Regions from separate parts of the Brevibacillus soli genome, predicted to be linked through region 2. Evidence: riboswitches for the same ligand, from Rfam matches in the RefSeq annotation. Region 2 holds a riboswitch; each other region holds the start of a gene.
What was found. A riboswitch is a leader RNA that binds a small molecule or an ion and turns the genes downstream of it on or off. The one in region 2 is predicted to bind S-adenosylmethionine.

Region 1 (6,618 bases), on a different contig from region 2:
ACGATCTTCATTTGCGTACCGACTTTCACTGCGTCAATCTTTCCGCCAAGCGCTTCCGCGAGGGCACGTGCCGGAACCAGTGTGCGTCCGTTTTTGATAAAGGAAGGAACGTCGATTTTCACGGTCTTGCCGTTTACCAGCAGAGTGGAGTCGCCCGCCTTGAAAGAAATGCCGTTCAGCGCGCTCAGCGCTTTCAATACGGGCATGATGCGGGCGGTGGCAGCGGCCTTGTCAGCTGCCTGTACGGCTTCGAAATACTTCTGTGCGTCCATGGTGAGGGCGGCATAGGCGTCTTTGCCCAGTTTTTCAGTCAGCAGCACTTCCATGACCGACAGGAACATGTTGCCTTCCATCGCTTGTTCCATTGCTTTCTCGTGATTGGCCTTTACGGACCAATCAGCGGTCAGCACTTTATCGACGTAGCCGGAGAGCTTGGCGGTCAGCGTTTTGAGGAACGCTTCCTTGATTGCGGCTTCGCTCAGTTTGGACACGTCGCCGGACTCAAAAGCGGCCTTGATCGCGTCAGCGGAAGCCTTGTGGCCGCCGGACATGGAATTGTAGATCGGCAGGTAGAAGAAGTAGCCCTCCGTCAAACCTACTTTGGCGTCTTCCGGCTTTGTTTTCGCGAGCTCGGGAACTTTTTTCGCGTAGGTGATGTTCGCCAGGTGGAACGTTTTAATCAAGGTTTTGTCAAACATTTGACGAGTGATGTTGTACTGGAGCACGTCCCCTTTTTCCACCGATTCCAACAGCTTTGGAATGATGATGGCATCAAGCTGCTCCTGCATGCTTGTGCTGAAAGAGGCATCGCGTTTGCCTACGGTAGCCTGCAGAGAGCCTGCGTACAGTTCAATGGCCTGCTCAAGTGCAGCGCGGGCGGCGTCCTTTTTGCCTTGCGTGAGCGCGTCTTTGGCCACGACCTTGGTCAGGTTGGTGATCTCTGCGTAAAAGTAGCCCTGGAGGCCTTTGTCAACCGCTTGCTTTGCTTGCAGTGCAGAGTATTTGCCTGCGGCGGCGCCGTCCAATACAGCGATGATCAACGCGTCCGTATCAGGTATCAACGCTTGTACCTTCGCCTGGAAGCTGGTTATGTAAGCCGCTTTTACTTTTGCGATGTCCACGGTTTGGGCTTCAAACAGCTTCTTGATATCAGCAAACGCTTGTATGTCTGCCTTTTGCACGGACGTATCAGCCGTCAGTTTGAATGCTGCGGCTATAGCAGGTTGGCTCGAAGCAGTATCCGCATAAGCGGCAATCGGACTAAGCAGCATGGCAGCGGCAATCGAGGCGACAACAAATTTTTTCATGGTTGAATTTCACTCCTTGGTTTATAGATGAATGGTTAGATAAGTCCTTTTCGTTTGGCAATCCAAAAGGCTGCGCCGACGGCGATGGCCAGTCCGCCGATGACGGAGAGGGTGACCAACGGGTTCACCTTTGTCGCGACAGTTTGTTCTGCTGCCGGTTGAGCAGATGCGGCAGAAGACTGCTGCGAGCTTGTGTCCGACTGAGCGGGGCTTGACTTCATAGAAGCCGGCGGTGTTTCGCTTTGTGCCACAGCCGCAGGCGTCGGACTGGCGGCAGTCTGTCCGGCTGCAGTGGATGTATCCGGCTGTTTATCTCCGGAAGCTGGGGTTGCCGAGCTGTTGGAAGCTGCCGAAGCTGGTTTGGCTGTCCCTGTCTGCCGAGGAGTCGACTGAGGCGCCTGTGCAGCTGGCTTGGAGCTTGTCGCAGTCGCCGGAGCAGCGGTTGATGCTGACGGTTTGGCCGATTGTCCCTGCGGCGCGGTGCTCTTGCTTGGTGTGGGCTCTGCAGCCGGTCCCGGATTTGCCGACTTCAGCTGAAATAACGGTTTCAAGGCAGAACGGATCAATGCGGTCTGTTTTACAAACTCGTTTTTGTCGGAGGGAACGGTACCCACTCCGAACAGTCCGGGGTTCCCCAAAGCCTTCAGTGCATGGTCAAATGCGGTGTAGGCGGTTTTTGATGCGTGATCGCTGAGGTAGGGCGCCAGCACGTCGAGTGTTCCTCTTCCTTTTGCCAGAAGCAGCTTGGCCTTGGCGTAGTCACCAAACTGCTTTTCCGCATTGTCGAGACGGCGGTCTATGTTCATCACCAGCACTGCCTTGTAGTTATGTAAAGCAAGCTCCTTTTGCTTATTCGCAAAGTTTGCTTCCAGCTGCTGTGCCGTCTTGTCGCCAAACTCCAGAGCGATCTCCTTTTTGCGGCTGACAAACGCCTGATAGGCGCCGTTCCAATCCGCCGGGTTTTTTTGCAGCTTTGCGGCTATCTCTTTGTACGTCTCCGCCAATTCCTCCTTATTGGGATCGCCGTAGGAGTATGCGAAAGCCGAGGAGGGCAGCAGAAGCACAAGCACAAGCGCCAGCATAAGGCGTACGAACATCAGGATCCTCCTTCTCGCATAAATGATAATCATTATCAAATACCGGCCACTATTAATGATAAAGGCGGAAAGGAATTCCGTCAATAAGGATTTTCATTCTCACTCTCATTCTCATCTCACACCTATAACCGGAAAGTTCCGAATGTATCCTTTTTTTATTCTTTTTTCATGTTTGTGTGGTACACTGACAAAAAATTCTTGATCAGGGGTCGATGCACGTGTGGAAATGGATTCTAGCCCTTTTGGCAGCGTCGTTTGTGGCTGCGGTAACGTCAGCGGGATACTGGGTGTACAAACAAGTCGATGAAAAGCAGCAGGTGTCGGTGGAACGGCTGCAAAAATTTAAAAATCGCAAACCGCGGAATGACCTTCCTCATATCGGTTATCTGGCGCCGAAATTTGAGCTGCCTGCCGAGAACAACCAGACAGTTGGCCTCAACGGTCCGCATCACCAGCCAACCCTGGTCGTGTTTTGGTCCTCCTGGAGCTCACACTGCCAAAAAGAACTGGTACTGTTGGATGAGCTGTATCGCCAGAACGGAAAAAATCTCCGCTTTTACCTTGTGAACGACACAACCAATGACGATCCAAAGGAAGCGGAGCAGCTTCTTTTGGGCAAGTCCCTGAAACAAAGCGTGCTGTATGACCGGGATGGGAAAGTCGTGGAGGACTACGGCATTGAAGTGTACCCGACAGCCTTTCTTGTGGGAACGGACGGGAAGATTAAAGACCGCTGGGTGGGTACGCTGACGCTGGACGAATGGAAGGAAAAGCTGGTTAATTTGGAACTCTCAAAAAAATAATTGACGAACACCTGAGTGAGCATGTAAGATACTGCTAAATAAATTCGAGCGAAGAACTCGGAATTAAATAGATACTCTTATCGAGAGCAGGCTGAGGGACTGGCCCGATGAAGCCCGGCAACCGACCGTTTTCAGTGTTTTCACTGATAAGGCACGGTGCTAACTCCTGCAGGAAACGATTCCTGAGAGATGAGAGAGGTGTCCCTTTGAATAAAGAAGCCTCTTTCCTCTGGGAAAGGGGTATTTATTTTTTCTCCGGTCGTTCTTCCGCCAGAAGAATCTTTTTGGGGGAATCAACCATGTTCAAAAAAGGAGTAAGTCTGATCGTCATCAGTACCGTTTTGCTGACAGGCTGCACCAACGAACAGCCGCCTGCACCTACTGCGCAACCGACACAACAGCCTGCTTCCCAGCCGGCGGCAACGGCTCCGCAGCAACCGGCCAACACAGCGCCGGCATCGGCCAAGGCCTCTGTGGCGATACCAAGTGCCGTGGACAAAAAATTAAAAATCGCGCTGGTCAGCGAATTTTCCATCGGAACGTTTTCCGCTCAGTATCTGCAGGGCGTAAAGGATCAGGTAGGCAAGTTTGGCGGGGAAGTGATCGTCTACAACGCTGACGGCGACCTCGCCAAAATGGCGGCCCATCTCGATACCGCGATCAACCAAAAAGTGGACGGCATCCTCATTAATCACGGCCGGGCCGAAGCGCTGCAAGACGGCGTGGAACGTGCCGTAAAGGCAGGAATCCCCGTTGTTTCCTTTGACAACGATCTGGATCAGATAGAGGGTGTAACGGTGATTGACCAGGACGACTACAGCCTCGCCTGGCAGGGATTGAAAAACCTGGCGCAATCCATCGACGGCAAAGGGAACATCGTCTACATCTGGGTGGGCGGTTTCGCACCGATGGAGAAACGCAACCGCGTATACGAGATCTTCCTGAAGCGTTACCCCAACATCAAGGAGATTGCCCGCTTCGGCTCCGCTACGCCGAATACCGCACTGGACACGCAAGCGCAGATGGATGCGATCTTGAAAAAATATCCGAACAAAGGTGACATTGCGGCAGTTTGGGCTCCGTGGGACGAGTTTGCCAAAGGAGCGGTTCGCGCCATCAAGGCAGCCGGCCGCACGGAGATCAAGGTATTTGGAATCGATCTTTCCGACGAAGACCTGCAGATGATTCAAGAAAAAGAAAGTCCGTGGAAAGCGTCCGCCGCAACCGATCCAGCCGACATCGGACGGGTGCAGACCCGTTTTCTCTATCAAAAGATCGCGGGTGAGCCGACACCGAAGTACTTCTCGCTTGATCCGCACCTGGTAGCCAAAGAAAAGCTGCCTGATACACCGATAAACATGACGCAGCTGGGTGAATACGTGGATGGCTGGGGCAGAAGTGACGCCGCCGTCTCTTCGTGGATGCCGGCTCTGGAAAGCAAAGCAAAACAATAGATGAACCGTTGGGAGGAGGAAGAAGCATGACGGCCTCCGTACTGGAAATGAAGCAAATTGGCAAAAGCTACGGCGGAGTTGAGGCCCTTCGCGGAGTCGACTTTACTGTGCGGGGCGGGGAGGTTCACGCCATTCTTGGCGCAAACGGCGCGGGAAAAAGCACGTTGATGAAGATTCTCTCCGGCGCCGAGCAGGCAAGCAGTGGATCCGTATTCATCAATGGCCGGGAAGTGAGCATCAACAGTCCGCGGGGAGCGAAGCAGGCCGGCATTCATCTGGTTCAGCAGGAGGTGGACACCGGTCTGATCCCTTACCTGAGCGTGGCGGAAAATATCATGTTGGACCACAGCGCAGCTCAAAAGCGAGTGTGGTTTTCCCCGCGCCGGACGGTCGTACAGGCGGAAGAAATCGTGCGCCGGTGCGGGTTTTCCCTGCCTCTTAAGGCCACAGCAGAGGAGCTGACGCTGGCAGAAAAACAGCTCGTTCTTCTGGCTCGGGCGATCGTCCAGGACGTTCGGTTCGTCATCTTCGACGAGCCGACCGCTCCGCTCAGCCTGTCGGAAACGGAGGCCCTGTTCACGCTGATGGAAGCGTTAAAGGTAAAAGGGCTGGGTATTGTCTACATTTCCCACCGACTGCCAGAGGTATTTCGCATTGCCGACCGGATTACCGTGCTGCGAGACGGTCGTAAGGTTTGGGAGCGGGAGCGGGCGTCAACAGATGCTGACCAGGTGATTGCCGCCATGCTGGGCAGAAGCTTTGCAGAGGAGTTTCCCAAGGAGAAGGTGCCGATTGGCGATGTGATTTTTGAGGCCAAGCAGGTTCACGTCGGGCAAAAGGTAAAACGGTTTGACATCCGGCTGCGAGCGGGGGAGATCGTCGCGGTTGTGGGATTGGTGGGTGCGGGTAAAACGGAAGTCTCCCGCGCCCTGTTTGCGGCGGATCGCAAAGACGGCGGCGCCATTTTTGTCAGGGGCCGGGAAGTTCTCTGCCGCAGTCCGCTGGATTCCGTTCAGGCGGGCATCGTTCTGGTTCCGGAAGAGAGACGTCAGCAAGGAATTTTCGTGGAAGAATCGGTTAAGGACAATCTCACTCTGGCCAATTTGCACAGCTACACGACGTGCGGTTTCGTGAAAGCGCCCGAGGAAGAGAAGGCGGCACAGTCCATGGTAGACCGACTCGGGATCAAAACGGCCGGTCTTCAGCTGCAGGTGGGGCGCCTCTCCGGCGGCAACCAGCAAAAAGTGGCGATTGGCAAATGGCTGCTTACCGATGCCAGTGTGTTTTTGTTCGACGAACCGACCAAGGGAGTCGACGTCGGAGCGAAACAGGACATCTTCCGCCTCATTCAGCAGTTGGCCAAGGAACAAAAAGGCATTCTTTACTTTACCAGCGAAATCGATGAGGCATTAAACGTAGCCGACCGGGTCGTCGCCATGGAGGACGGACGAATCGTGAAAGAGTGGGACCGTTTTGAATGGACGAACGGATCGGTAACGGCTGAGACCGTGATGTACTATATAAGTGGGGGGAATCGCAATGGAAGCTGTTCTCCAGCATGAGAAAGCGAAACCGTCTAGAGGGTCGGTCTTGCAGCGGTACGGATCGCTGTTGGCCATCCTGGGCGTCATCCTGTTTTTCAGCATTGTCAATGAAAACTTTTTAAGCTATGCCAACTTGGCGGATATTTTGCGCTCGATCTCCATCGTCACACTGGTGGCGATCGGCGTCACGTTTTCACTGATCGTGGGGGGATTTGACCTGTCAGTCGGATCCGCAGTAAGCGTCTCCACGGTCCTTTCCGCCTCGTTGATGGTCTGGTACCGGCAGGAACTGCTTGTCGCCATTGTCGTTCCGCTTCTGGTCGGTTTGTTGATCGGTTTGGTCAACGCGTTTCTGGTCGTCAAGGTCCGGATTCCCGACATTTTGGCGACACTGGTTACCCTGTATGTGTTTC
Region 2 (6,618 bases):
GCGCATCGCCATCGACCACCAGATAATCTTCGGGAGAGAGCTTGGTTTTGTCTTTGCCGCTGGCCGTGACGGCAAATTGCAGCGGCTGGTCCGTCAGCTTGATGGACAGATTGCCGCTCGTACCGGGGAACCAGTCGCGGCGAGCAAAGGTAAGCTTTGCGTCATCCAGTCGGCGGAAGGCGTCCAGTCGTTGTTCCAGGGTTGTGGTCATACAGTCTCCACCTCCAGTTCGGCATGCAAGGTTTGCAGAATTTCGACGACATCGTAAAAGGTAGTGAACGAGCGGTGCGGCAGGTTCAATTCCTCGCACTTCTGCGTCAGCAGGGAGCGTGAGATCACAAAGTCGGAAATTTTTGCACCGGCCAGGTCGGTAATCGAATCGCCAATCACGACGCGGAAGTGCTTCTTTGGATCATAGCGTCGGATAATGGACGTTTTGCACATGCCGCAGTCGTTTGTGCAGTGCTCGTCACAGCTGTGCGGCCAGGTAATGGCGATGTGATCACCGCTGAAGTCGCTGCCGTTACAGTAAATCGGCACATCCAGTTTAAACGGAGCGAGGATCGGGCCGACAAAAAAGTCGATGCCGCCGCTGGTAATCAGCAGTTCGATATCCTGCTCCTTGCAGAAGCGGACAAATTCGGCAAAGCCGGGTCGGATGGTCGCTTCCTTGACGATAAAGTCGGTAATTTCTGCTCGCTGCGAGGAGGGCAGCAGGGTAAACAGCTTGCCGACACCTTCGCGTATGCTTATTTGCTGCGTCAAAATTTGCTGGGTCAACGCTTCCCACTGAGGGGGAGCGAACTGTCTCATAATCGCAACAATGTTGTCCTTTTCTGTGATGGTTCCGTCGAAGTCGCAGAACAGCACCAGTTTCTTGCTCATTTGCTTCCCCCCCATTTCTTGAGGGCGACAGCCAGCGCTTCCGATTCTGCCGCCGCTTGTTCCAGCGTGCGTCCCGCCACAACCGCGTCGATGGCTGCCGCAAACGCCTTCGCACCCGCTGTCGCACCGCCTGGATGTCCGTGGATGCCGCCGCCGGCATTGACCACCTGATCGATGCCGAAGTCGGCATAGAGCTGCGGCACCAGACCAGGGTGGATGCCTGCAGACGGCACCGGGAACGAACGGCGCAGAGACTCCTGCGGTTCAGTCAAATGGGCGGCCAGCTGCAGCGCTTCTCCTTTGTCGAGGGCAACATTTCCGTACGGTGAAGGGAAAAGCACCAGGTCCGCCCCTGCGATACGCATCAGCTTGCCCAGCAGCAGGGGAGTGGCGATGCCGTAGTCAGGCGAGGGATACAGGGCCCCGGCGAGCGCCGGATGGGCCATAATCGGCACGTGTACGTCCGGATCGGCGGCCAGGCGGTGCAGGACGTCAAAGCCGTACGCCAGCACATTGAACAGCAGGCAGTGGGCTCCCGCCTCTGCCGCGCGTTTTGCCCGATCCAGCAGTTCGTGTGTCGGTCCGGTCAGGTTGGCCGCGTAGAGAACCGGTTTTCCCGTCTCCTGCTCCGCTTCAGCGGCGATCTTCCCGAACGCTTTAATCCGCTCCAGGAACGGAGCGCGGTCGTCTGCAAAGAAAATTTCGTCATCTTTCACCAGGTCAACCCCGCCGAGAGCCTGAGCGCGAAACTGTGTCTTCAGGTCCTCAAACGGCAGTCCCAGACATGATTTGAAAATACTCATCAACAAGGGGCGACGATAGGCACCGAGGCGGTCGCGCAGACCGTCGATCCCGAATTTGGGCCCGGGAAAGGCGGCTAGAAACGCTTCAGGAAATTGTATGTCAACCAGCTTGATTTTGCCGTCCATGGACAGTTTGCCGAAGATCCCGGTCAAAAGGGAGGGAATGTCGGCGGTAAAGTTGCGGATCGGGTAGCTGACGGTGACGGTGCCGCGCGTCACGCCGTTTTCCAATGTCTCAAGCGGTTGGACGCCCGCCGCTTCCCCCAGATACGGGCGAAGCTCTGCCTGCTTGGCTGCCGGCAGATCGGTCCAGGAACCGACTGTCATACCCACGGCGATCGCTTCCGCCTTCTTTTGCAGGTCTTTCGCTTGGGTCAAATAGGTTACGAGGATACGCTGCTCGCTCATTTTTCAGGAAAGCCTCCTTTTTACCAGCATAGAAAACTTGGCTGGCGCCAAGCTTATGCGCAGGCGACTGCCTAGTTGCACTTGTGTAATTAAGAATTTATTACGATTCTTATTTACCAAAAAAGCCTCCCTGCGAGAGGGAGGCGCTTTCGTTGCATATCAAACGTTACGTCTCCTCTCATCTCTCGGTAAGGTAGTCAAAATAGTCCGGAAAACATTACCTATTTTGACCCTTATTTCCGCAGGATTTAGCACCGTTTCGCGTACCTGTCAGGCAAGCGCCGGTTGCCGGGCATCATAGGGCCAGTCCCTCAGCCATCTCACGATAAGAGTCTTTGTATTTCCACGCTATGTGATTGCCTGTCTATGGTTGAAGAAGCATGAGTTACCCTCATGATATGACGATCACGACCAGGAGTCAACCCTCGTTTTCCGGTCGAAGATTGCGATCAAAAAGGATATTGACACTGGAAAAAACGGCGTGTATGATTCTAGCTAAGTCAAATTGAATAGCGATTGGATTACCTTATCCAGAGACGGTGGAGGGACTGGCCCGATGAAACCCGGCAACCGACACGCCGCTTTTTCCCATAGCGAAAAAGAGGATGTGCACGGTGCTAATTCCTGCAGAAACAAATGATTCTGGAAGATAAGGGGGAGCTATACGCGCTGCGACTGCAACGACCTCTTTTCTTCGGAAAGAGGTCTTTTTTCGTATTCTGAACATTCTCGTGAGAGGGGATCGAAATACATGGCTTATCGCGCATTAACGGAACAGGAAGCAGTGGAGTATGTCAAATCATTGCCGGGTCTGTTTTCAGAAGGAGCTCAGTTGACCAGCCGGGAGATTGGGGACGGCAACCTGAACCTGGTCTTTCACATCAAGGAAGAGGCGACCGGGAAAAGCGTCATCGTCAAGCAGGCGCTGCCGTACGCGCGTGTCGTCGGCGAATCGTGGCCGCTGACAGTGGACCGCGCGCGGATTGAGAGCGAGGCGCTGCGGATTCAGTACAAATACGTGCCGGATCTGGTGCCGAAAGTGTATCACTTCAATCAGGAACTGGCCTTGACGGTCATGGAAGACTTGAGCGATCACACCATTATGCGCAAAGGGCTAATCGAAGGAAGGCGCTATCCGCAGTTCGCCAAGCACATCGGCCGTTTCCTGGCACAGACGTTGTTCCATACGTCCGATCTGGGGGCGCATCCCTATGACAAAAAAGCCCTGGTCGGAACATTCATAAATCCGGAATTATGCAAAATTACCGAAGATCTCGTGTTTACAGACCCTTATGAAAACGCGCCGACCAACAATTTCAACCCGCTGATTCGCGAAGACGTGGAGGCCATCTGGAAAAACGCGCCGCTCAAGCGGGAAATCGCCAAACTGAAATACGATTTTCTCACTCGCGCGGAAGCCCTGCTGCACGGCGATTTGCACACGGGCAGCATCTTTGTGACCGAGTCCAGCACGAAAGTGATTGATCCGGAATTTGCGTACTATGGACCGATCGGGTTTGACATCGGAGCGGTCATTGCCAATCTGCTGCTTAACTATGCCGGCCAGCACGGATTGCAGGCTGACACAGGAAAACGGGAAGCGTATCGCGAATACCTGTTGGAAACCGTGGAAAACGTCTGGAACGAGTTTGTCTCCCAGTTTGTCCAACTCTGGCACAAGCAGGCGAAAGAGCGCAGCGCCCACGTGGAAGGCTTCTGGCAGGAGTACGTCCAGCGCCTCATCCAGGACGCGGCAGGCTTTGCCGGCTGCAAAATAATGCGCCGCGTAATCGGATTGGCCGGCGTCGCCGATCTCAACACAATCGCGGATGAACAGGTACGCGCCGAAGCGGAACGTCTGGCGCTGGCGATCGGGCAGGCGCTTGTGCTGGAACGCGGTAAAATCGAACAGGCGACAGATATCACCGACGTTGTACGCACGGCAGCAGCACGATACAATCAGGAGGCGGCAGTATGACGACCAGCACGCAGTTCGCGCCGGTCAAGTGGGACGGAGACATCCTCCGCCTGCTGGACCAGACGCGGTTACCAGTTGAAACGATTTATCTTCCCTTGACCAAAGCCGAAGAGGTGTGGGCGGCCATCCGCCATCTGCAGGTACGCGGCGCTCCCGCCATCGGCATGGCAGCAGCCTACGGGGTGTACCTGGGGGTTCGGGAAAGCAAGGCGGAAACACACGAGGATTTTTGGGTGGAACTCAATAGACAGGCCGATTATCTGGCAACCTCCCGTCCCACAGCCGTCAACCTGTTTTGGGCACTGGACCGGATCAAGGCGAGAGTGCAGCGTGAGGGAGCCAAACCGGTGGCGGAACTGAAGGCAGCGGTTCTTGACGAAGCGCTGGCCATTCAGCGGGAGGACGAAGCCGTATGCCGCCAAATCGGGGAAAATCTGCTGACCCTGCTGCAGGACGGAATGGGCATCCTCACTCACTGCAATCCGGGTGCACTGGCAACGGCGGCGTACGGAACGGCTACGGCGCCGCTCTATCTGGCCAAAGAACGCGGCTGGAACCTCAAGGTATACGCAGACGAGACCCGTCCGGTGCTGCAGGGAGCGCGTCTGACCGCGTACGAGCTGCAACAGGCAGGCATTGACGTTACCCTGATCTGCGACAACATGGCGGCCATGGTAATGGCGCAGGGAAAAGTGCAAGCGGTCATCGTCGGTACCGACCGCGTGGCGGCAAACGGTGATGTGGCGAACAAAATCGGCACGTATGGCGTAGCCGTTTTGGCTCATGCTCACAACATCCCGTTTTACGTGGCGGCGCCGCTTTCCTCCATTGACCTGGAGACGCCGACCGGTGCAGAAATCCCCATTGAGGAGCGGCCGGCGGAAGAAATTACGCATGGTCTGGGAAAACAGGTGGCACCGGACAACATCAAGGTGTACAATCCCGCTTTTGATGTAACTCCGGCGCGCTACATTACGGCGATCGTCACGGAAAACGGCATCTACAAACCGGAAGAGATCAGGAAAAGCAAACAGTAAGGATACGGAAATCAGGCGTCCACATTTGGAAAAAATGATGGGCGCTGTTTCATCTTCGGGAAGAAAGGGGAGCTGGCATGAAGCGAATGGAATTGTCACAAGATGCCCATTTGAAGCAGCTGGAGATGGCCGATGCGGAGGAGATGTTCCGGCTGACCGAGGAAAACCGCGGCTATTTGCGTCAGTGGCTGCCCTGGCTGGACGCGGTCAAACGGGTGGAAGCCACGGAGAATTTCATCGCCATGACCATCCGGCAGGATGACCAGCGGCAGGGCAAGCATTACGGTATCTGGTACCGCGGCAGGCTGGCGGGTACGCTGGGCGTCCACAACATCGACTGGAACAATCGGAAGACGTCCATTGGATACTGGCTGGCCGCCGGGTATCAAGGGAAGGGTCTGATGACGGAGGCAGTGGCTGCTTATATCGATCAATTGATTTTTGGGGATTGGAACCTGAACAAGGTGACCATCGCAGCGGCTGTGGGCAACGTAAAAAGCCGTGCGATTCCCGAGCGGCTGAGCTTTCAGCTGGAGGGGATCATCCGGAGCAACGAATGGCTGTACGACCACTTCGTCGACCACGCGGTATACGGATTGCTGAAAGCGGAATGGGACGTAAAATCCGGCTTGCTAATAGAAAAGTCTTGATTGACAAGAAAAATTAGGTAACCTACGATGGAAATAAGTGTGAAAAGGGCTGCGTAATGGCGCATCCCTTTCTTTTTTCGGAACGATAACAGGGTCCCGTCCGGCACGAGCTAACGCTGCGCCGGGCGGGTAAATGGAGAGGTGATCCGGATTGCAGACTCTACTGCAGTTATCCTGGTTTTTTCGAACCTATTGGAAGCGATACGTCCTGGGCATTCTTTTTTTATTTGTGATTGACGTATTGATGCTGTGGCCGCCGCGACTGATCGGCGAAACGGTGGATCAGATCCGGAATGCGTCTTTGACGCCACGGAACCTGGCGACCACCGTTGCCGTTTTGCTTGGGCTCGGCATTCTGTTGTACGGCATGCGCTTCCTGTGGCGCTACCTGTTGTTCGGCGGCTCGCTGATTCTGGAGCGTACACTGCGCGACCGCCTTTTTGCTCATCTGACGCGGATGACTCCATCGTTTTTCCACCGCCGGCGCACCGGCGACCTGATGGCGGTCGCCACCAACGACATACCGGCTATCGAACAGACGGCGAGTGTCGGGGTGCTGACGCTGGTTGATTCCCTGTTTATGACGGTCCTTACTCTGGCGACCATGCTGATTTCGATTGACTGGAAGCTGACCCTGGCGGCGTTGATTCCCATGCCGTTTCTTGCCTGGGCGACAGCCTACTACGGTCGGCTCCTGCACGAGCGCTTTTACCTGGCGCAGGAAGCGTTTGGCGAAATGAACGATCACGTGCAGCAGTCCATTTCCGGTGTGCGGGTGCTGCGCGCTTTTGTTCAGGAGGATCGCGACGTGGAAGCATTCCGCAGCGTGAGTGAGAAAACGCTGGAGCGAAATGTCA
Region 3 (6,618 bases), on a different contig from region 2:
GTGTTTGAAAAAGAGTATATTGCAAATGTACTTGCTCGAACTTCGACATTGAGGGAATGCGCGGATAAGCTGGGGGTGAACATCTCTACTCTGGTACGAAAAAAAAGAAGCATGGGAATCAAATAACATGAACTTTGGCTCCATGGCAAGGGCCCTTGCAATCTTCTGCTCGTTTGATCCAATGAATCATGGGAACACCCTCTCCTGAATAAAGAAGGAAGGCTCTTACTGATGTGGGTAACAACACATCGCAAGAGCCTTCTGTTGGATCGTCTATCCGCCGAACGTGTCAGCGCAGTGCCGCCAGATCCACCTTCGGCACTAACCCTTCTTCCGAAGCCCGGCCAAGCAGGGCGGTTATCGCCGCATACCCTTCCTCGCCCAAATTCGCGGAGAACTCGTTCACGTACAGGTCAATGTGCGCTTTCGCAACCTCCGGATCCAGCTCTTGAGCATGTTGCAGCACGTACTCTCGAGATGCCTCCGGGTTTGCCCAGGCGTATTCAACCGACGCGCGAATCCACCCGGCAATCGCCGCCAGATCAAGTGACCGGTGAGCGATGATTGCCCCCAACGGTATCGGCAGGTTGGTGTCGGATTCCCACCAGCTGCCTAAATCCGTCAGGAGGTTTAGCCCATACAAGGGATATGTGAAGCGAGCTTCGTGGATGACCAATCCGGCATCGACAAGACCATCACGCACCGCCGGCATGATTTCGTGAAATGGCATAATGACAATTTCGCCCACGCCCCCTGGCACATTCTGGGCTGCCCACAGCCGGAACAACAGGTAGGCGGTTGATCGCTCACTGGGTACCGCGACCCGTCTTCCGGCCAGTACTGCCGGATCCTTTTCGGTCGTACTGCTTTTTGTCAGAACCAGTGGACCACATCCTCTGCCCAACGCCCCTCCGCAGGGAAGCAGCGCATACTCGGAGAGCACCCAAGGCAGTGCCGCATACGAAATCTTCAGCACTTCCGGTCCGTTGGGGCTAGCTGCCAGACTATTGGTGACGTCGATGTCCGCGTAAGTAACATCAAGTTTAGGCGCGCCCGGGATCAATCCGTGTACCCAGGCATGGAAAATAAAAGTGTCGTTAGGACATGGTGAGAAGGCAATCCTCATTGCAAGACCTCCCGTAATACTGAGCTCGCAGTTTCCAGTACATGCAGAGCCTCTTCAATTCGCCACGAGGCCCGGTCTCGTGGGCCTACCGTGTTCGAGACAGCGCGGATTTCCATGATGGGCACACTTCGAGCATGGGCAGCGGTAGCCACGCCGTACCCTTCCATCGCTTCGGCGGTCGCCCCTGGCACCCGTGCGGCCAGCTCCAAGGCGGCAGCAGCGGTACCCGTTACAGTCGATACGGTAAGCACGGGTCCAGTCGTGACCGGCAGTCCAGCTTCTTGCAGTGCCTGTGTCACCCGGGTTACCAGTTCTGCGTCAACTGGAATACGGGTGGAGCCGAAACCCAGCTCGTCCAGACTGCAGAAACCTTCCGGGGTCTGTGCTCCCAGGTCGGCGGCGACAATCTCGTTTGCCACCACGAGAGAGCCCACTTCAGCTTTTCCGGCAAAACCGCCGCCAATTCCCGCGCTCACCACCAAGCCGTAATCGGCTGCTGCCAACGCTGATGCCGTGCTGGCTGCGGCGGCTGCCGGGCCGACGCCAGCCGCCAGGACGTCAAAATTGCCGGTGCTGCCGACTCCACGCAATACTGCGTCCCTCTCTGCTGCGACAGAGGTAACGACGAGTACTCGCGTTCCTGATTTCAGCGGACCCGTGTTTCTAGGTGATGTTCCCGTGCTTGCATGAAATGTCACTGTACAATCTCCTTCATTTGTTATCCATGATGCTTATCGTTCGAAGCCCTTATTCAAAGGTAACTTGATCTTTACTCTATGTAAAGAGCATAAAAAAGAAGGCACGTCAATGACGTGCGATTCAGGCGATCGATTCGATAAGAATCACGGCGTTAAGGGCAGTACAATATCGACGATCGTCCCTTGCCCGACCTTACTCGTTATTTCGATCTTCCCCTTGTGATTTTGAATGATCCTGTAGCTAACCATTAACCCAAGACCAGTTCCTTTTTCCTTTGTGGTATAAAAAGGTTCTCCAATGGAACGCATCCTTTCTTCCGGGATCCCGCAGCCGTTATCCTTTATTCGTATTCGAATCTGTTGTTGGTTCCACTGCTTTACTTCTATGGTGACCTTTCCGCCGTTTGGCATGGCATCCATGGCATTTTTAATGATGTTTAGGAAGACTTGTTTAACATGATTTTCTTCACACTCAATAAAATACTGTTCACAATCAAACGTATGTTCCATGTTTATGTTGCGTAGATGACAAATGGATTCCATCAGGAAAATCACATGTCGAAGAATGGCACAAATATCTTTTTTCATATAGTTCGACGCTGTTGGTTTTGCCAGCACTAAAAAATCCCCGACAATTTCATTAATCCGATTGATTTCGGAAAGCATGATGTCCGTAAAGATGGCGTTTTGCACTTCTGGCTGTTTCTGCAAGAGCTGTACAAATCCTCTGAGAGAGGTCAACGGGTTTCGAATCTCATGTGCGATTCCTGCAGCTAATTCGCCTAACACAGCCAACTTTTCCGATTTGATGAGGAACTCCTCGCTGTCGCGAATATCTGTAATATCCTCGGCAATGCCCACGATCCGATGAAGTTTCCCATCAACGATTACGGGAAATCCCCGATCTCTGATCCAACGAACCGTTCCATTCGGACGTATGATTCGATATTCCTGGTGAAAAGTTCCCATTGCCAGTTCTTCCTGAGCCTTTACGATTCGCTCTCGATCCTCCGGATGAATGACATTGAACATCTTGTTCGGATCTTGAAAAAACTCTTTACACGATAATCCCCATACTTTTTCATAGGCGGGACTCAGATATAGAAACTTTTGAGTGACAGGATCTGCAATCCAAAACACCTCATCAATGTTCTCAGCAATTTGTCGAAAGCGTTCCTCACTTTCGTGCAGGGCTGACAATGTTTGTTTCAGGGTTGTAATATCGATACACGATGATATGACCTGCACGACCTGCCCATGCTTATAAACGGGGCGAAGCGTTGCCAAATATACGATGTCGTTCATGCATCCTTCATACGCAACATCTTCTTGGCCGTTCCAAGCTCTTTGATAGAAGATTTCTTTTTGGGAAGCAATATGCTGTGGTAAAAAATCGTATAATTCCTTTCCGACTACATCCTCTGGCTTTAAACCGAGTCGATATAGCAGCTTGCCATCGCAAACGGTATGTATAAATCGGTTATTGTCTTTCACAAATGCAAACGTCATTCCTTGCTGTTGGCGCAACAAATTGGAGTAGTCTTCTTTGGTTAATTCCGATACGGCTTTTGTTTTTTTGTAAAGCGGCCTTATGGCCAAAGTAAAACTTGTTGCGTTCGATGCGAAAAGCGTGCCAATGAACAAAAAGAAAAAGAAACAGAATTCTATTATATAGTGATCATGACTCTTTAAAACCGTTAAAATGGAGACAACATATGCTAGAGAAAGAACCAAATAATAGATGTAGGAATTGGTTATCATAATTGCCCCCAAAAAAACAGGAATGTTGAACTACATATTCTTTTCTTTTGTTTCAATTCCTGTGCAACTTTTTGCAAAAATTTTGTTTATTGCCACTGTATCCTGAAAAAATGCAAAAAACGCCCACGATTCGGGCGTTTTGCCGATTCTACGGATGAATGTTACTTTGTAAAAGCAGGGTCCTCATATGGATGAGCAATCCAGCCCTCCGTTTCAATAAACAAACGGACAGCCACTACTCTGCGATTTTCCATCAATGTAAAGAAATGCGGATTGTTTTCCGGCACGGAAATGACATCACCCGCTTCCAGTTCGACGTCGAAATAGCCGACATCGTCTGATCCCTTGATGATGAAGATTCCATTTCCTGCAGTGATCGCACGCACTTCGTCTTCCGTATGTGTATGGACCGCTTCAAACTTTTTGAGCAACTCATCAAGATTGGGGGTTTCCTCGGATAACGCTACGATATCCCAAGTACGGTATCCCCTGCGTTTTGCCAAATCTCGAATTTCTGCATCAAAGGTGGAAAGAATTTGATTTTTTTCTTCGTCGGTTAAAGTAAATTTCTCCCGCAATTCGGCAGGGAGCTTGTTTGCATCCCAGTGCTCGTAAAGAACCCCATGTTTTTCCAAAAACGCCTTCACATTTTCATTCCCCGTAATCCGTTCATTCGTATTGCGAATTCGAACTTGAGCCATTTGTCATCCCTCTTTCTCATGTGGTTGTTATCGGAATATTACTAATACATATTGTAGCAAAGTATCACAAATGTACGCGACTCTCCCCAATCTCACTCCCTTCATGAGTAAAGAAAAAACTCCTTCTGACAGATAGAAGGAGCACACCATATATGCATCAAAGCATGGGGAACACTTCTTATCTGTCAGGATCTCTCCTGTAGGAATTGGCACCTTCACCTGACCGGTCAGAATGGGTTGCCGAGGTTTCATTGGGCCTTTCCCTCCACCTCTCTCGATAAGAAAGAACTGTATTTCATTCACTCATAAATGAATACCTTTTGAATGTTCACATTTTAATATTCAATTCCGACTTTGTCAATAGGATTATCGTTTTAAAAGGATCAACGAGTTCCTATCAGGAAAGGCACCAATGAACAATGGATTCGCGATCGTTCATGCGGGAAGCATTTTCGTGCGCGTCTCGCTTCACTTTCCCTTCAAATTCGAGAAACACGAGATGAGCGAGTGTCTCCGCCATCGCAAAGCGAAGCTGATGAAGATCCAACTGACGCGAGTGGAAAAGTTTCCGGCATATTTGATAGGCTGTTTGTCTGCCATCCTGTTTCAAATACGAAACAATCTCTTCCAATCGCTCATGGTGATGCTGGAGCAACTGTTCGATTCTCATCTGCGCTTGGGTAATGATGGGACCGTGACCCGGAAAAATTCTGTGAATCGGCAATGGTTTCAAAGCCTGCAAGGAATCGATAAACGATTGAAGCGGATTCGGATCAAAGGTTGGCCATAAACTGATATTGGGTGAAATTTTGTCCAGGATCTGATCTCCGCCGATAAGGAAACCGAAGTTTTCGTCATAGAAGACAAAATGTCCGTCACAGTGTCCGCGAGTGTGGATGGCACGATATGTGCCTCCCTTCAGTTCCAACAGATATCCTTCCTCAATCTCAGACATATCAGGCAAAGGTGATAGGTATTTCATGAAGTCTTCCATATGCGTTTTGATCTCATTCCCGTCATGGAGAGGCATTCCGTGAGTAATGAAGAAACTGCTGATCGTCTCTGCGTTTTGCCGATGATTCAGCCACACTTTCTCTGACGCTCTTTTTCCCTCCGAGGAAATCATCACCTCAGCGCCGGTTATTTGATGCAGCCATCCGGCCAATCCTATGTGATCAGGATGGTAATGAGTGATAACGATCTGGCGTACCTCGTTCGTAAAATCGATGTTGTTTTCCCTAAAGGCATTCATCCAGGTCTCTCTTGCTGAAGGCGTATCCAGGCCTGTATCAATGATGACCCATCCATCATGGGTCTGACACAGATACGTGTTGACCGTTTTAAGCGGGATTGGAATGGGAATCTTCACCTGAATCATGGATTCTGCCTGTGCAACCATAAGTACCTCCTGATCAAAAAGTTCTTTCTCGATTTCTTACCCTATGTACAAACACGAAACAAGGGTCCTTACCCAGCAAATTCTGTTGTTTCGTACTCTTTCTGTGAACGAACCGTTGCCACGATCACTCCAGCCACTATCAGCAGTGATCCTGACGCTTGGATATGAGTCACCTGTGAACCAAGCAGAAGGAACCCCACCAACATGGCAACAAACGGCTGCAAATTGAGAAAGATCGCGGCTCTCCCCGTTCCCACTATCATTAACTGCTGATTCCACACAATTCCGCATACACCCTGCATCAGAATCGCAGTCGCAATCAACAGCAACCAAGCCCAAACATCGCGACTTATGGCTGATGATGAGTCAACTGTGAAGAATGCGGCGGGCGTCATGAAAAGAGCACCGACAACGGTCGCATATACGGTTGCGATAAACGGATCCATGCTTTCCGTCCGTTTTCTGATGATAATCATCGATGACGAAAATGTTACCATCGCGATGAAAATAAACAATACACCGAAGGAAACAGTCAAACCTGCGCCGCTGCCAACAACGAAGAATGTACCGATCAGTGCCAACAACGATCCAACGATCATTCTCAGAGTAAACTTTTCCTTTAAAAAAAAGGAGGCCAGTACAGCCGTTACGATCGGGGATAGCGAAAGGATCAAAGAGGCAGTGGTAGCGTCGGTGGTCATCAATCCGGTGAAAAACGCAGTCTGGTTTGCAAGCGTTCCAATCAGGCCGAGTAATAGTAACAATCCCCACTCTCTTCGCCTGATTTTAACAAATTTTTTTGTATACCAGGCATATCCCAGTAAAAACAGAGAGGTAAATAGCAATCGAACATCTGCCAGGAACAAAGGAGGAAATTCCTTGACGAGGATACTGCCGAATACGAAATTGCTCCCCCACAACGTAACGCAAAAA

Region 1: linked by a shared signal. The riboswitch ahead of ACE99V_RS18165 (substrate-binding domain-containing protein) and the one ahead of ACE99V_RS07610 (2,3-diketo-5-methylthiopentyl-1-phosphate enolase) in region 2 are both predicted to bind S-adenosylmethionine.
Region 3: linked by a shared signal. The riboswitch ahead of ACE99V_RS06665 (1,2-dihydroxy-3-keto-5-methylthiopentene dioxygenase) and the one ahead of ACE99V_RS07610 (2,3-diketo-5-methylthiopentyl-1-phosphate enolase) in region 2 are both predicted to bind S-adenosylmethionine.

What each region holds. Positions count from the first base shown of each region.
Region 1 covers NZ_JBIYSM020000055.1:11,970-18,587, forward strand. Annotated here, with positions in the region: gene ACE99V_RS18150 (copper amine oxidase N-terminal domain-containing protein) at 1-1,307, opposite strand, end outside; gene ACE99V_RS18155 (hypothetical protein) at 1,343-2,404, opposite strand; gene ACE99V_RS18160 (TlpA family protein disulfide reductase) at 2,623-3,207, shown strand; SAM riboswitch class I at 3,282-3,403, shown strand; gene ACE99V_RS18165 (substrate-binding domain-containing protein) at 3,507-4,661, shown strand; gene ACE99V_RS18170 (sugar ABC transporter ATP-binding protein) at 4,688-6,223, shown strand; gene ACE99V_RS18175 (ABC transporter permease) at 6,201-6,618, shown strand, end outside.
Region 2 covers NZ_JBIYSM020000013.1:62,481-69,098, reverse strand. Annotated here, with positions in the region: gene ACE99V_RS07620 (methylthioribulose 1-phosphate dehydratase) at 1-211, opposite strand, end outside; gene ACE99V_RS07615 (2-hydroxy-3-keto-5-methylthiopentenyl-1-phosphate phosphatase) at 208-885, opposite strand; gene ACE99V_RS07610 (2,3-diketo-5-methylthiopentyl-1-phosphate enolase) at 882-2,096, opposite strand; SAM riboswitch class I at 2,327-2,428, opposite strand; SAM riboswitch class I at 2,620-2,752, shown strand; gene mtnK (S-methyl-5-thioribose kinase) at 2,848-4,074, shown strand; gene mtnA (S-methyl-5-thioribose-1-phosphate isomerase) at 4,071-5,111, shown strand; gene ACE99V_RS07595 (GNAT family N-acetyltransferase) at 5,189-5,761, shown strand; gene ACE99V_RS07590 (ABC transporter ATP-binding protein) at 5,913-6,618, shown strand, end outside.
Region 3 covers NZ_JBIYSM020000011.1:64,879-71,496, reverse strand. Annotated here, with positions in the region: gene ACE99V_RS06685 (sigma-54 interaction domain-containing protein) at 1-126, shown strand, start outside; gene ACE99V_RS06680 (1,4-dihydroxy-6-naphtoate synthase) at 290-1,126, opposite strand; gene ACE99V_RS06675 (futalosine hydrolase) at 1,123-1,776, opposite strand; gene ACE99V_RS06670 (ATP-binding protein) at 1,969-3,585, opposite strand; gene ACE99V_RS06665 (1,2-dihydroxy-3-keto-5-methylthiopentene dioxygenase) at 3,747-4,286, opposite strand; SAM riboswitch class I at 4,462-4,570, opposite strand; gene ACE99V_RS06660 (MBL fold metallo-hydrolase) at 4,684-5,685, opposite strand; gene ACE99V_RS06655 (DMT family transporter) at 5,754-6,618, opposite strand, start outside.